DNA from 3 places in the Streptomyces sp. NBC_01092 genome. Region 1 is predicted to be linked to each of the others. Evidence: predicted binding sites of a transcription regulator. Region 1 holds the regulator's gene; each other region holds the start of a gene.
The links. The regulator HrcA, encoded in region 1, represses chaperone genes, less so after heat shock. The targets are predictions, from matches to a motif close to TTNGCACTCNGNNNNNCNGAGTGCNAA.
Positions count from the first base shown of each region.

Region 1 (5,108 bases):
GAACGTCGGTTCGGTCCCTAACCTGGTTCGTAGGCTGCCGCCGACCGTACGCGGCGGATGTGGAGGGCCACGGAGATGACCACTGTGGATGATCGCCGGGTGCATGAGGCATTCGAGAACCTCGAAGTTCCCGAGGGCTTCAAGGCTGAACTCATCCGGGGGGAAATCGTGATGATGGCCGGACCCGACAAGGTCCACAACCGCATCGTGCAGGCAGTGCAGGATCAGATCCCGCCGGGCGGATGGGACCGGCTGCAGACGCAGGACGTGGCCTTTCCCGGTGAGTACAGCGAGCCACAACCGGACCTGGTCGTCCTGGAGGTCGGTGCCGATGACGGCCCCGGGCGGCTCGTACTCGCAGGCGCCGTGACCATGTTGGTGGAGGTCGTCTCCAAGACCAGCGTCCACCGTGACTACGTGGAGAAGCGGTCGCTCTACGCGGCCGGTGGAATCCCCGTATACCTGATCATCGACCCCTTCGAAGCCAAGTGTCTGGTGCTGTCGGAGCCGGTCGGCAGCGGACTTTCGGCCGACTACCAGTCGGAGCGGACCCGTAAGTTCGGTGATTCGGTGCCGCTGCCATGGGTGGGCATCGATCTGGACACGAGCAGGTTCGGCACATTGCCACCGCTCGGTGCTAGGCCGTGACGAAGTCGATCAGCTCCTCCACCCGCCCCAGCAGCTGCGGCTCCAGGTCCTTGTAAGACCCCACCCGCTGCAGAATCGCCTGCCACACCGCCCCGGTGTTCTCCGAAGGCCACCCCAGCGCCCGGCACACCCCCGTCTTCCAGTCCTGGCCGTGCGGCACCCGTGGCCACCCCGCGATTCCCAGGGCTGACGGCTTCACCGCCTCCCAGATGTCGATGTACGGGTGGCCCACGACCAGCGCGTGCCCGCTCGTCACCGACTCCGCGATACGCCACTCCTTCGTGCCGGGTACAAGGTGGTCCACCAGGACTCCCAGCCGTGCGTCCGGGCCGGGTGCGAATTCGGCCACGATCGACGGCAGGTCGTCGACGCCCTCCAGGTACTCCACCACCACGCCCTCGATGCGCAGGTCGTCGCCCCACACCTTCTCGACCAGCTCGGCGTCGTGCCGGCCCTCGACGTAGATACGGCCGGCGCGGGCCACGCGCGCGCGTGCGCCGGGGACGGCGACCGAACCGGATGCCGTACGGGTGGGGCGCGCAGGAGCGGCGGACGACGGCCGGACCAGGGTCACCACCTTGCCCTCCAGCAGGAACCCGCGCGGCTCCAGCGGAAACACCCGGTGCTTGCCGAAGCGGTCCTCCAGGGTGACCGTGCCCGCCTCGCAGCGGATCACCGCGCCGCAGAACCCCGTGCCGGGCTCCTCGACCACCAGGCCGGGCTCCGCCGGGACCTCGGGGACGGGCTTGGGCTTCTTCCAGGGCGGGGTCAGGTCCGGGGAGTACTGGCGCATTCGGATGACGATAGGAGAAGCGCCCCCACGGTCACTGCGACACGCCGAATCTGGATGCGAGCTCGTCTCGCTGACGCCGTACGAACACCGAGTCCACCACCGCTCCGTGACCGGGCACGTACAGCGCGTCCTCGCCGCCCAGCTCCAGCAGGCGGTCAAGGGCGGCCGGCCAGTGCGACGGTACGGCGTCGGGCCCCGCCTGCGGCTCGCCGGACTGCTCCACCAGATCGCCGCAGAACACCACCTCCCGCTCGCCCGGCACGAGCACCACCAGGTCGTGGGCGGTGTGCGCGGGCCCCACGTTCGCCAGCAGGACCTGGCGGCCGCCGCCCAGGTCGAGCGTCCACTCGCCGCTGACATGGTGGTGCGGGCGGATCAGCGCGTCCACCGCCTCCTCCGCCGCGGCCGGGTCCAGGCCGTTGCCGACCGCGTCGGCGCGCAGCTCCTCGCGCGCGTGGCGCCCGTCGAGCACCGTCTCCATGCCAACAGGGCCGTAGACCTCGGCGCCCGCGAACGCCGCCGCCCCGAAGACGTGGTCGAAGTGGGGATGCGTCAGCGCGAGATGAGTCACACGGTGACCCGCGAGCCACTGCGCCTGCGTACGCAACCGCACGCCCTCCGCGAGGCTTGACCCGGCGTCGACGATCAGTGCGGTGCCGTCCCCCACGACCAGCCCCGCCGTGCAGTCCCACACCGGAAGCCGGCACCGGCCCACCCCGGCCGCCAGCCGCTCCCACCCCAGCTCTTCCCAAGTCACCGTCATACGGCGACGCTAGCCAAGACACCATCGCCAAGCACGAAGGACCTGGCCCGGCCTTGCCCGGGGCGTACCCCACCGCCGTACACTTGGCCGGGGACGGCTGGCACTCGGACGGACAGAGTGCCAGGAAAGACGCCAAGCGGCACGACTTTCTGGAGGTGTGCGCGAAATGCTGAGTGAACGCAGGCTCCAGGTGCTGCGCGCCATCGTCCAGGACTATGTCGGGACCGAGGAGCCGGTCGGGTCGAAGGCCCTGACCGAGCGGCACAACCTCGGCGTCTCGCCGGCGACCGTCCGCAACGACATGGCAGCCCTGGAGGACGAGGGCTTCATCGCCCAGCCGCACACCAGCGCCGGGCGCATCCCCACCGACAAGGGCTACCGGCTGTTCGTCGACAAGCTCGCCGGCGTCAAGCCGATGACCCCGCCCGAGCGGCGCGCCATCCAGAACTTCCTCGACGGCGCCGTCGACCTCGACGACGTGGTGGCCCGCACCGTACGGCTGCTCGCGCAGCTCACCCGGCAGGTCGCCGTCGTGCAGTACCCGTCGCTGACCCGCTCCACGGTCCGGCACGTCGAGCTGCTCTCGCTCGCACCCGCGCGCGTGATGCTCGTGCTGATCACGGACACCGGGCGGGTCGAGCAGCGCATGATCGACTGCCCCGCGCCCTTCGGTGAGACCGCGCTCGCGGATCTGCGGGCGCGGCTGAACAGCCGGGTCGCGGGGCGGCGCTTCAGTGATGTGCCAAGGCTCGTCGAGGACCTCGTCGAGGCCTTCGACATCGAGGACCGCGGCACCGTCACGACCGTGCTCTCCACCCTCCTGGAGACACTCGTCGAGGAGAACGAGGAGCGGCTGATGATCGGCGGCACCGCCAATCTCACCCGCTTCGGGCATGACTTCCCCCTCACCATCCGGCCCGTCCTGGAGGCGCTCGAGGAGCAGGTCGTGCTCCTCAAGTTGCTTGGCGAGGCCGGGGATTCGGGCATGACCGTGCGCATCGGGCACGAGAATGCCTATGAGGGACTCAACTCCACGTCTGTCGTGTCGGTGGGCTACGGTTCGGGCGGCGAGGCAGTCGCCAAGCTCGGCGTGGTCGGACCGACCCGCATGGATTACCCGGGAACGATGGGAGCGGTACGCGCAGTGGCACGTTACGTCGGACAGATCCTGGCGGAGTCGTAAGTGGCCACGGACTACTACGCCGTGCTCGGCGTGCGTCGCGACGCGTCGCAGGAAGAGATCAAGAAGGCCTTCCGGCGGCTCGCTCGCGAGCTGCACCCGGACGTCAACCCGGATCCGAAGACCCAGGAGCGGTTCAAGGAGATCAACGCCGCTTACGAGGTGCTGTCGGACCCGCAGAAGAAGCAGGTCTACGACCTCGGCGGCGACCCGCTGTCCCAGGCGGGCGGCGCTGGCGCCGGCGGCTTCGGCGCGGGCGGCTTCGGGAACTTCTCGGACATCATGGACGCCTTCTTCGGTACGGCGTCCCAGCGCGGCCCGCGCTCGCGCACCCGGCGCGGCCAGGACGCGATGATCCGGCTGGAGATCGAGCTCGACGAGGCGGCCTTCGGCACGACGAAGGACATCCAGGTCGACACGGCCGTCGTCTGCAACACCTGCAACGGCGAGGGGGCTGCCCCCGGCACCTCCGCCCAGACGTGTGACATGTGCCGCGGCCGCGGTGAGGTGTCGCAGGTGACGCGGTCCTTCCTGGGCCAGGTCATGACCTCGCGGCCGTGTCCGCAGTGCCAGGGCTTCGGCACCGTCGTCCCGACCCCGTGCCCCGAGTGCGCGGGCGACGGCCGGGTACGGTCCCGCCGGACCCTGACGGTCAAGATCCCGGCCGGTGTCGACAACGGCACGCGGATCCAGCTCGCCGGTGAGGGCGAGGTCGGGCCCGGCGGCGGTCCCGCCGGTGACCTGTACGTCGAGATCCACGAGCTGCCGCACTCGACCTTCCAGCGGCGCGGCGACGACCTGCACTGCACGGTCACCATCCCGATGACGGCCGCGTCCCTCGGCACGAAGGTGCCGCTGGAGACGCTGGACGGCATGGAGGAGGTCGACATCCGGCCCGGCACCCAGTCCGGCCAGTCGATCCCGCTGCACGGGCGCGGTGTCACGCATCTGCGGGGCGGCGGCCGTGGCGATCTCATCGTGCACGTCGAGGTCCAGACCCCGAACAAGCTGGACCCCGAACAGGAGCGCCTGCTGCGCGAGCTGGCCAAGCTGCGCGGCGAGGAGCGCCCGCAGGGGCAGTTCCAGCCGGGTCAGCAAGGGCTGTTCTCGCGGTTGAAGGACGCGTTCAACGGTCGCTGACCGGTGCGTGGGGGTTGCGTTCCGTGGCTGGGGGCCGCCGCCCCCAGACCCCCGCTTCGGCCCTGAACGGGCCTCGTCCTCAAACGCCGGACGGGCTGATTTTCCCCGGCCCGATGCCGGGGCACAGGGCCGATTCGGACTTGTTCGGAGGACGTGACAACATGCCGTCATGTCCTCCGCACTGACCGATCTCTTCCCCCATCCGATCGTGCAGGCCCCCATGGCAGGCGGCGTCTCCGTGCCGCACCTCGCTGCCGCCGTGTGCGAGGCCGGTGGGCTGGGCTTTCTCGCCGCCGGGTACAAAACCGCCGACGGGATGTACCAGGAGATCAAGCAGCTGCGCGGGCTGACCCAGCGCCCTTTCGGCGTCAACCTGTTCATGCCGCAGCCCGAGTACGCCGACGCCGCGGCCGTGGACGTCTACGCCCACCAGCTGGCCGGTGAGGCCGCCTGGTACGAGGTCGAGCTGGGGGACCCGGACAGCGGACGGGACGACGGCTACGACGCCAAGCTCGCCGTGCTCCTCGACAACCCGGTGCCCGTGGTCTCGTTCCACTTCGGCGTGCCCAGCAGCGACGTGCTGG
Region 1 covers NZ_CP108659.1:3,715,477-3,720,584, reverse strand. The annotation lists gene OG254_RS16685 (Uma2 family endonuclease) at 76-648, shown strand; gene OG254_RS16680 (DUF3097 domain-containing protein) at 638-1,441, opposite strand; gene OG254_RS16675 (MBL fold metallo-hydrolase) at 1,473-2,204, opposite strand; gene hrcA (heat-inducible transcriptional repressor HrcA) at 2,371-3,387, shown strand; gene dnaJ (molecular chaperone DnaJ) at 3,388-4,524, shown strand; gene OG254_RS16660 (nitronate monooxygenase) at 4,694-5,108, shown strand, end outside.

Region 2 (5,108 bases), 1.3 Mb from region 1:
CAAGCACCACCGACTCCACCGTAGACCTGGGTCCCGCCGCGGCGCTGTCCTGCCGCGAGTGCGGTCACCGGGTACCCCTCGGACCGGTCTTCGCGTGCGAGGAGTGTTTCGGCCCGCTGGAGATCGCCTACGACTTCTCGGGCTACGACGCCGAGGAGCTCCGCAAGCAGATCGAAGCGGGCCCCGCGAACATCTGGCGTTACGCGCCCCTGCTGCCCGTCCCCGCGGACGTGGCGACCAAGCCGAACATCAACCCCGGCTGGACCAAGCTCGTCAAGGCCGACAACCTCGCCCGTGAGCTCGGCGTCGAGGCCGGCAAGCTGTTCGTCAAGGACGACTCCGGCAACCCGACGCACTCCTTCAAGGACCGTGTCGTCGCCCAGGCCATCGAGGCCGCCCGCGCGTTCAACTTCACCACCCTGTCCTGCTCCTCCACCGGCAATCTCGCCGGTGCGGTGGGCGCCGCCGCGGCCCGCGCCGGCTTCCGCTCCTGCGTGTTCATCCCGCACGACCTGGAGCAGGGCAAGGTCGTCATGGCCGCGATCTACGGCGGCGAGCTCGTCGGCATCGAGGGCAACTACGACGACGTGAACCGTTTCTGCTCCGAGCTGATCGGCGACCCGGCCGGCGAGGGCTGGGGCTTCGTCAACGTCAACCTGCGGCCGTACTACGCGGAGGGCTCCAAGACCCTGGCGTACGAGATCTGCGAGCAGCTCGGCTGGCAGCTCCCGGACCAGCTGGTCGTCCCGATCGCGTCCGGCTCGCAGCTGACGAAGATCGACAAGGGTCTGCAGGAGCTGATCAAGCTCGGGCTCGTCGAGGACAAGCCGTACAAGATCTTCGGCGCGCAGGCCGAGGGCTGCTCGCCGGTGTCGACCGCGTTCAAGGCCGGCCACGACGTGGTCCGTCCGCAGAAGCCGAACACCATCGCCAAGTCGCTGGCGATCGGGAACCCGGCCGACGGGCCGTACGTCCTCGACATCGCGCGCCGCACGGGCGGGTTTGTGGAGGACGTGACGGACGAGCAGGTCGTCGACGCGATCAAGATCCTCGCCCGGACCGAGGGCATCTTCGCGGAGACCGCCGGCGGGGTGACCGTGGGTGTGGCGAAGAAGCTGATCGAGGACGGTGTGCTGGACCCGAGCCTCACGACTGTCGTGCTCAACACCGGCGACGGGCTGAAGACGTTGGATGCGGTGGCCGGTACGGGGCTGACTGCGACGATTCGTCCCAACCTCGACTCGTTCCGCGCGGCGGGTCTCGTCTGATGGAGCCCCGCGCCCCTCGGGACGCCGCCTCACCCGAACCTGCACACTGACCGGAGGTCACACCGTATGAGCGTCAACGTCCGCATCCCCACCATCCTGCGCACCTACACGGGTGGCCAGGCCGAGGTCGCCGCCGAGGGTGCCAACCTCGGCGAGGTCATCGCCGACCTGGAGAAGAACCACACCGGGATCGCCGCCCGGGTTCTCGACGACCAGGGCAAGCTGCGCCGCTTCGTCAATGTCTACGTCAATGACGACGACGTGCGTTTCGAGCAGGGGCTGGAGACGGCCACTCCCGACGGTGCCGGCGTCTCCATCATTCCGGCCGTCGCCGGCGGCTGACCTGCTGACCGAATGACCGATCATTACCATCGGTAACCCAGGTTACTGAGAGTTCACCGAATTGCCCCCTCCGTGAGAGAAGCGGAGGGGGCAATTCTGTGTGGTTGAGCGAGGTACAGTTGGGGAACGTGCCGCCGATCTCCGAGTCGGTTGCCCTTGATTTTTGCCGTACGCCCGACAAGAAGTAGCCAAAGTGTGCGGGTTTTTTGCGGCTTTCGTTCCGTATGCCGGGTCCGACTTGACCTGAAGTCAACGGAATTGTCCCCACATTCCCGACCGGTCGTGCCCGGAATTCTCGTCCGATTGACCTGTTGCAGACGGCAGTTGGGCAGATACATTCAGCCGCGGTCGACGCGTTCCGGCGCACGCCCCCGACCGATGGGGGGTGAGGTCTGACCCGGATCCGCGAAGTGTGGATCTGTGCAAGGGCCAGTAATAGGGGAGTTAGGCATGGCTCAGGGCACCGTCAAGTGGTTCAACGCGGAGAAGGGGTACGGCTTCATCGCGGTCGACGGTGGTGCGGATGTTTTCGTCCACTACAGCGCGATCCAGATGGACGGGTACCGCACCCTGGAGGAAGGCCAGCGGGTCGATTTCGAGATCTCGCAGGGCCAGAAGGGGCCGCAGGCGGACATGGTCCGTCTGGCCACCGGCTGAAGCACGCGTCGACTAACAGCAGCGACGTTCTTCTTCGAAGGGCTCGCACCTCCCGGGGTGCGAGCCCTTCGCCATGCCCCCGACTCCAGGGCTCGATCCCCGAGAGCCGCTTGCACTCGCATGGGTCGAGTGCTAATCATTGCGTTAGCACTCTGAAGGTGAGAGTGACAAAGAAGGACCGGGTCGGTGAGGCCCGCAGGCCGGGTGGGGCAAGGAACCACGAGGCCGGCGAGCCGTCCGTCGCGGGCGCGGGCGCGGTCCGAAGGAATCACCCCCAGTCCTGGAGGGACCACTTCACATGGCCAAGATCATCGCGTTCGACGAGGAGGCGCGGCGCGGCCTCGAGCGCGGCATGAACCAGCTCGCGGACGCCGTGAAGGTGACGCTCGGCCCCAAGGGCCGCAACGTCGTCCTCGAGAAGAAGTGGGGCGCCCCCACGATCACCAACGATGGTGTCTCCATCGCCAAGGAGATCGAGCTCGAGGACCCGTACGAGAAGATCGGCGCCGAGCTGGTCAAGGAAGTCGCCAAGAAGACGGACGACGTCGCCGGTGACGGTACGACCACCGCGACCGTTCTCGCCCAGGCCCTGGTCAAGGAGGGCCTGCGCAACGTAGCCGCCGGCGCCAACCCGATGGCCCTCAAGCGCGGTATCGAGAAGGCCGTCGAGGCCGTCTCCGCCGCTCTCCTTGAGCAGGCCAAGGATGTCGAGACCAAGGAGCAGATCGCCTCCACGGCCTCCATCTCCGCCGCCGACACCCAGATCGGCGAGCTCATCGCCGAGGCCATGGACAAGGTCGGCAAGGAAGGCGTCATCACCGTCGAGGAGTCCCAGACCTTCGGTCTGGAGCTGGAGCTCACCGAGGGTATGCGCTTCGACAAGGGCTACATCTCGGCGTACTTCGCCACCGACATGGAGCGGATGGAGGCGTCGCTCGACGACCCGTACATCCTCATCGCCAACTCCAAGATCGGCTCCGTCAAGGACCTGCTCCCGCTCCTGGAGAAGGTCATGCAGTCGGGCAAGCCGCTGCTGATCATCGCCGAGGACGTCGAGGGCGAGGCCCTGTCGACCCTGGTCGTCAACAAGATCCGCGGCACCTTCAAGTCCGTCGCCGTCAAGGCCCCGGGCTTCGGTGACCGCCGCAAGGCGATGCTGAACGACATCGCCATCCTCACCGGTGGCGAGGTCATCTCCGAGGAGGTCGGTCTCAAGCTCGAGAACACCTCCCTGGACCTCCTTGGCAAGGCCCGCAAGGTCGTCATCACCAAGGACGAGACCACCATCGTCGACGGTGCCGGCTCCTCCGAGCAGGTTCAGGGCCGGGTCAACCAGATCCGCGCCGAGATCGAGAACAGCGACTCGGACTACGACCGCGAGAAGCTCCAGGAGCGCCTGGCGAAGCTCGCGGGCGGCGTGGCCGTCATCAAGGCCGGTGCCGCGACCGAGGTCGAGCTCAAGGAGCGCAAGCACCGCATCGAGGACGCCGTGCGCAACGCCAAGGCGGCCGTCGAGGAGGGCATCGTCGCCGGTGGCGGCGTGGCCCTGCTGCAGGCTTCCGGTGTCTTCGAGAAGCTGGACCTGGAGGGTGACGAGGCGACCGGCGCCAACGCCGTGAAGCTCGCCCTGGAGGCCCCGCTCAAGCAGATCGCCGTCAACGGTGGTCTGGAGGGTGGCGTCGTCGTCGAGAAGGTGCGCAACCTTCAGGTCGGCCACGGTCTGAACGCCGCGACCGGCGAGTACGTCGACATGATCGCCGAGGGCATCATCGACCCGGCGAAGGTGACGCGTTCCGCGCTGCAGAACGCCGCGTCGATCGCTGCGCTGTTCCTGACCACCGAGGCCGTCATCGCCGACAAGCCGGAGAAGGCCGCCGCGCCTGCCGGTGGCGGTATGCCGGGCGGTGACATGGACTTCTGATCGACGTCGGGGGCCTGGCCTCCGGTTGATCAACGTCCTTTTGCCGAGGGCGGCACCTCCTGTTGCGACAGGGGGTGCCGCCCTCGGTGTTTTGGCGGGTGCGGGTGGTGCGCGACCAGCCCCCACGCACCCGTACTCGCTCGCGAAACCCATCCCCCTCCTTGGGAATGCGCAGCCTCACACGCATCGTTGCTTAATGTGGTGCAACAATGCGTGTGCACATACCAGCCGGTATAGACAAAACCCCCTCCCCAGGAGCTCCTACGTGACCGTCACCCAGCCCGCCGCCGCCCGTGCGGCCCAGATCCTGTCCCGGCCGACCGTGATCAACGGCCTCACCGTCCCGAACCGCATCGTGATGGCGCCGATGACCCGGATGTTCTCGCCGGGCGGTGTGCCCGGTGCCGACGTGGAGTCGTACTACTCGCGGCGGGCCGCCGCCGGAGTGGGACTGATCGTCACCGAGGGGACGTACGTCGGGCACGAGTCCGCCGGGCAGAGCGACCGGGTGCCGCGGTTCCACGGGGAGGAGCAGCTGGCCGGGTGGGCGAGGGTCGCGGACGCGGTGCACGCCGCGGGCGGGACGATCGTGCCGCAGCTGTGGCACATCGGCATGGTGCGTCAGCAGGGGCAGCCGCCGTTCGCCGAGGCCCCTGCCGTCGGTCCCTCGGGTCTGCGCATCGGCGCCGACGAGGCCACCGGCAAGGCCATGACCCGACAGGACCTGGACGACGTGATCGGCGCCTTCGCCGAGGCCGCCGCGGACGCCGAGCGCATCGGCTTCGACGGTGTGGAGATCCACGGCGCCCACGGCTACCTCGTCGACCAGTTCCTGTGGTCGGGCACCAACCGCCGCTCGGACGCCTACGGCGGTGACCCGGTCGCCCGTACCAAGTTCGGCGCGGAGATCGTGGCCGCCG
Region 2 covers NZ_CP108659.1:4,997,661-5,002,768, reverse strand. The annotation lists gene thrC (threonine synthase) at 1-1,268, shown strand, start outside; gene OG254_RS22445 (MoaD/ThiS family protein) at 1,335-1,610, shown strand; gene OG254_RS22440 (cold-shock protein) at 2,061-2,267, shown strand; gene groL (chaperonin GroEL) at 2,566-4,188, shown strand; gene OG254_RS22430 (NADH:flavin oxidoreductase) at 4,454-5,108, shown strand, end outside.
Region 2: a site for HrcA is predicted at 2,377-2,403, ahead of groL (chaperonin GroEL). Genes of this name have one in related genera too.

Region 3 (5,108 bases), 2.7 Mb from region 1:
AGGACCCGGTGTTCCTGCGGATGATGAGCGATCTGAAGGTGCCGTACACCGCCTTCCTCAGCAACTACGTGATCGAGGACGACTACGGCTACTTCAGGAAGATGCAGCGCAGGGGCGTGGTCCTGAACAACCACACCCTCCACCACCTCTACCTGCCGGCCCTCTCCTATCGCCGTCAGCAGCACGAGATCTGCAGCATGCAGGACGTCATCGAGGAGCGCTACGGCAAGCGCCCGCTGCTCTTCCGCCCGCCCTTCGGCAACTACAACCGCAACACGCTGCGCGCGGCGAAGTCCTGCGGCGTCCGGTACGTCCCCCTGTGGAACGAGGAGGTGTTCGTCGACCACTGGGAGTACCGCGAGTGGGACCGGAAGATCCGTCCGGGTGACATCGTGCTCAGTCACTTCCGGGGCCGGGAGGACTGGAAGGGCACAATGCCCGACATGATCCGCCGGTTCCTGAACAAGGTGACGGCCGAGGGGTACGCGGTGGCCCGGCTGGAGGACTACCTGTGAGGTCGGCCCCCGGGGCGCTCGCCGCCCTGGTCCTGACGTCCGCCCTGCTCGCCGGCTGCGCCGGGTCGGCCGGTCCTGCCGACCCGCGCGGAGAACCCGGCGAGCGGGCGGCACGGTCGGCGAAGAACCCGGCGCACACGGACCGGCCGTACCGCCGCTGGGGCCTGAGCGCCCCGCTGCCCGAGCCGCCGCCCCCGCCCGCCCGGCGGCTGCCGCACCCGGCCGGCGACGCGCTGCCCGTCGTGCACCGCGTCCTCACCCGCGACAAGGTCGTCTTCCTCACCTACGACGACGGCGCCGAGAAGGACCCCCGCTTCGTCGACATGGTCCGCGAACTGCGGCTGCCCGTCAGCATGTTCCTCACCGACAGCGTGGTCGGCCCGGGCTACGGCCACTTCGCCCGGCTGCGCTCGGTCGGCGCGTCGATCCAGAACCACACCCTCGACCACGCCGCCCTGCGCGGTCTGCCGTACGCCGGCCAGCGCGCCGAGATCTGCGGCCAGCAGAACAAGCTCCGCGCCCGCTTCGGCATCCGCCCCCGCCTCTTCCGCCCGCCCTACGGCACCTACGACACCACCACACTGCGCGCGGCGGCCGACTGCGGCGTGACGGCGGTCGTGCTGTGGCGTGCGGCGCTGGAGGGGGACGGCGAACTGACGTACGCGCACGGCCCCCAGCGGCTGCGGGCCGGCGACATCGTGTCCGTCCCCTCGGGGGAGCCGGCCGGCCTGTCCCTGCGGGAGCGCACGACGAGGCTGCTGCGGGAGGTCCAGCAGCGGGGGCTGACGGTGGGCCGCCTGGAGGACTACCTGTAGGCCATCCAGCCCGGGTCCCCCCGACGTGATTGGCACTCCGCTTGACCGAGTGCTAATCGCGGTCATAGTCTCAGGTCTGGCACTCCCCACTGGAGAGTGCCAACAACGCGACGGGCAGGTCCGGCACCCGCGACGACGGATCCACCTGGTCGCCACCTCAGACAGTTAACCCCGTGAGATCTCCGAAGGGGGAGGTCGGATCGTGACGACCACCAGCTCCAAGGTTGCCATCAAGCCGCTTGAGGACCGCATTGTGGTCCAGCCGCTCGACGCCGAGCAGACCACCGCCTCTGGCCTGGTCATCCCGGACACCGCCAAGGAGAAGCCCCAGGAGGGCGTCGTCCTGGCCGTGGGCCCGGGCCGCTTCGAGAACGGCGAGCGTCTCCCGCTCGACGTCAAGACCGGCGACATCGTGCTGTACAGCAAGTACGGCGGCACCGAGGTGAAGTACAACGGCGAGGAGTACCTCGTCCTCTCGGCTCGCGACGTGCTCGCGATCATCGAGAAGTAGTTCACCCGAAGCATTTGCTTTGAGCTGCGCCCCTGGCCCCCGCGACCTTATGAAGCCGGGCGTCAGGGGCGCGGTTCGTTTCACCCACGTTTTCCGAGAGGGCTGAACCGCTCCCATGGCGAAGATCCTGAAGTTCGACGAGGACGCCCGTCGCGCCCTCGAGCGCGGCGTCAACAAGCTGGCCGACACGGTCAAGGTGACGATCGGCCCCAAGGGCCGCAACGTCGTCATCGACAAGAAGTTCGGCGCGCCCACCATCACCAACGACGGTGTCACGATCGCCCGTGAGGTCGAGATCGACGACCCGTTCGAGAACCTCGGCGCCCAGCTGGTGAAGGAGGTGGCGACCAAGACCAACGACATCGCTGGTGACGGCACCACCACCGCCACCGTGCTGGCCCAGGCGCTGGTCCGCGAGGGCCTGAGGAACGTCGCCGCGGGTGCCTCCCCGGCGCTGCTGAAGAAGGGCATCGACGCGGCCGTGGCCGCGATCTCCGAGGAGCTCCTCGCGACCGCCCGTCCGGTCGACGACAAGTCCGACATCGCCGCCGTGGCCGGCCTGTCCGCCCAGGACAGCCAGGTCGGCGAGCTCATCGCCGAGGCGATGGACAAGGTCGGCAAGGACGGTGTCATCACCGTCGAGGAGTCCAACACCTTCGGTCTGGAGCTGGACTTCACCGAGGGCATGGCCTTCGACAAGGGCTACCTGTCGCCGTACTTCGTGACGGACCAGGAGCGCATGGAGGCCGTCCTGGAGGACCCCTACATCCTCATCAACCAGGGCAAGATCTCCTCCATCCAGGACCTGCTGCCGCTGCTCGAGAAGGTCATCCAGTCGGGTGCCTCGAAGCCGCTGCTGATCATCGCCGAGGACGTCGACGGCGAGGCCCTGTCGACCCTGGTCGTCAACAAGATCCGCGGCACCTTCAACGCGGTCGCGGTCAAGGCCCCCGGCTTCGGTGACCGCCGCAAGGCGATGCTGCAGGACCTGGCGGTCCTCACCGGCGCCACGGTCATCTCCGAGGAGGTCGGCCTCAAGCTCGACCAGGCCGACCTGGACGTGCTGGGCAGCGCCCGCCGCGTCACCGTCACCAAGGACGACACCACGGTCGTCGACGGCGGCGGCGACTCCGCGGACGTCACGGGCCGCGTCGCCCAGATCAAGGCCGAGATCGAGAACACCGACTCCGACTGGGACCGCGAGAAGCTCCAGGAGCGCCTCGCGAAGCTGGCCGGCGGCGTGTGCGTGATCAAGGTCGGCGCCGCCACCGAGGTGGAGCTGAAGGAGAAGAAGCACCGTCTGGAGGACGCCATCTCCGCGACCCGCGCCGCGGTCGAGGAGGGCATCGTCTCCGGTGGTGGCTCCGCGCTCGTCCACGCCGCGAAGGTGCTGGAGGGCGGCCTCGGCAAGACCGGCGACGAGGCCACGGGCGTCTCCGTCGTCCGCCGCGCGGTCGTCGAGCCGCTGCGCTGGATCGCCGAGAACGCCGGCCTGGAGGGTTACGTCATCACCTCCAAGGTCGCCGAGCTCGACAAGGGCCAGGGCTTCAACGCCGCGACCGGCGAGTACGGCGACCTGGTCAAGGCCGGCGTCATCGACCCGGTCAAGGTCACCCGCTCCGCCCTGGAGAACGCCGCCTCCATCGCCTCCCTCCTCCTGACGACCGAGACCCTGGTCGTCGAGAAGAAGGAAGAGGAAGAGCCGGCTGCCGGTGGCCACGGCCACGGGCACGCGCACTGAGCCCAGTCGCTCAACCGCTCGTAAAAGGCCCCGGTCCCGCACTCACGTGCGGGACCGGGGCCTTCCCCTTCGCGGGCTTCACCGACCGAGTACCCCCAGCTGCTCCAGCAGCCCGGCCCGGTCGTACAGCCAGTGGCTCTCGCAGATCCTGCCGTCCCGGAACCGCTGCCAGGTCATGCCCCGCATGGTCACGTCCTGCCCGGTCGCCGCGATCCCCAGGAAGTCACCCTTGTGCCGCGCCGTCCACATCCACCGCGTGCACACCTGGTCGTCCTGCGCCATCTGGTCGTCGATCCGGAAGGTGAAGTCGAACGCGGCCCGCCAGCCCGCGTACTGCTCACGGATCCCGTCGACACCCCGCACGGGCTGCGGATACGACGGATCGTGATCCACGTAGTCGTCGGTGAGGTGCTCGCCGATGGCCTCCGGCGCCATCGTCCCCATGTTCTCGAAGAAGGCCCGCGCGGCCAGGACGTTCAGCTGCTCGTCCCGGATGACGTCCAGATCGGTGAACGTCGGCGTCTCGTCGCAGAGCGCGACCATCTCCCGGAAGATCCGATCGGTCTCGGGAAGGTTGGAGTTGCGCATCGCATCCTCGTACGACGCGAACTCCACGATCTCGATGAAGTGCCCCGAGTCGGACCGGTCCTTGCCGATGATGTCGTGGGTCGCCGTCCGCTTCCCCTCGGTCTGCTCGACCCACCTGTCCATCAGCCGGTTCATCTCGTCGAAGCGGCTGGTCCTGCAATCGATGAGCTGCACGAAGGTCATAACGCCGTCGCCTCCCGGTGGCGCTGGGTGCGGCCGAACACCACCATTGTCCTCGCCGCAGGAGCGGTGTGCCTGTCGAGTCGCGGAACACCGCCGCCATGCCGGTCCTCGGAGCAGCCTTCCGGCAGCTGCCTACTGCGGCCCGTACTTCCGCCCCGTCCTCGAACTGACCGCCCCGAGCATCCCCCGAGGCAGCAGCTTCACCGCCCCCATCATCGCCTTGTACCGAGGGTCCGGAATCGACAGCGACTTCCCCCGTGCCAGATCGTTGAGCGCCGCCGCCACCAGCTTGTCCGCGTCCAGCCACATCCACCCCGGGATGTTGTCCGTCCCCATTCCGGCCCGCTCATGGAACTCGGTCCGCACGAACCCCGGGCACAGCGCCATCAGCCGCACCCCGCTCCCGGCCAGATCCCGCGCCGCCCCCTGCGTGAACTGCACGACCCACGCCTTGGACGCGCCGTACGTCCCCCGCGGCACGAAGGCCGCGACCGACGCGACGTTGACGACACCGCCGCGCCCCCGCTCCCGCATCGCCTCCGCGGCCGTCGACGTCAGCCGCAGTACGGCCTCGCAGTGCACCTTGAGCATCGTCAGCTCGTCGGCCATGGAGACGTCGAGGTAGCGGCCCTTGTTGCCGAAGCCGGCGTTGTTGATCAGCAGGTCGACGGGGTTCCTGCGGTCGGCGAGGCGGGCGGCGACCGCCTCGATGCCGGTGTCCTCGGCGAGGTCGGCGGTCAGCACCTCCGCCTCGA
Region 3 covers NZ_CP108659.1:6,459,992-6,465,099, forward strand. The annotation lists gene OG254_RS29620 (polysaccharide deacetylase family protein) at 1-515, shown strand, start outside; gene OG254_RS29625 (polysaccharide deacetylase family protein) at 512-1,330, shown strand; gene groES (co-chaperone GroES) at 1,533-1,841, shown strand; gene groL (chaperonin GroEL) at 1,957-3,582, shown strand; gene OG254_RS29640 (ester cyclase) at 3,661-4,353, opposite strand; gene OG254_RS29645 (SDR family NAD(P)-dependent oxidoreductase) at 4,486-5,108, opposite strand, start outside.
Region 3: a site for HrcA is predicted at 1,360-1,386, ahead of groES (co-chaperone GroES). Genes of this name have one in related genera too.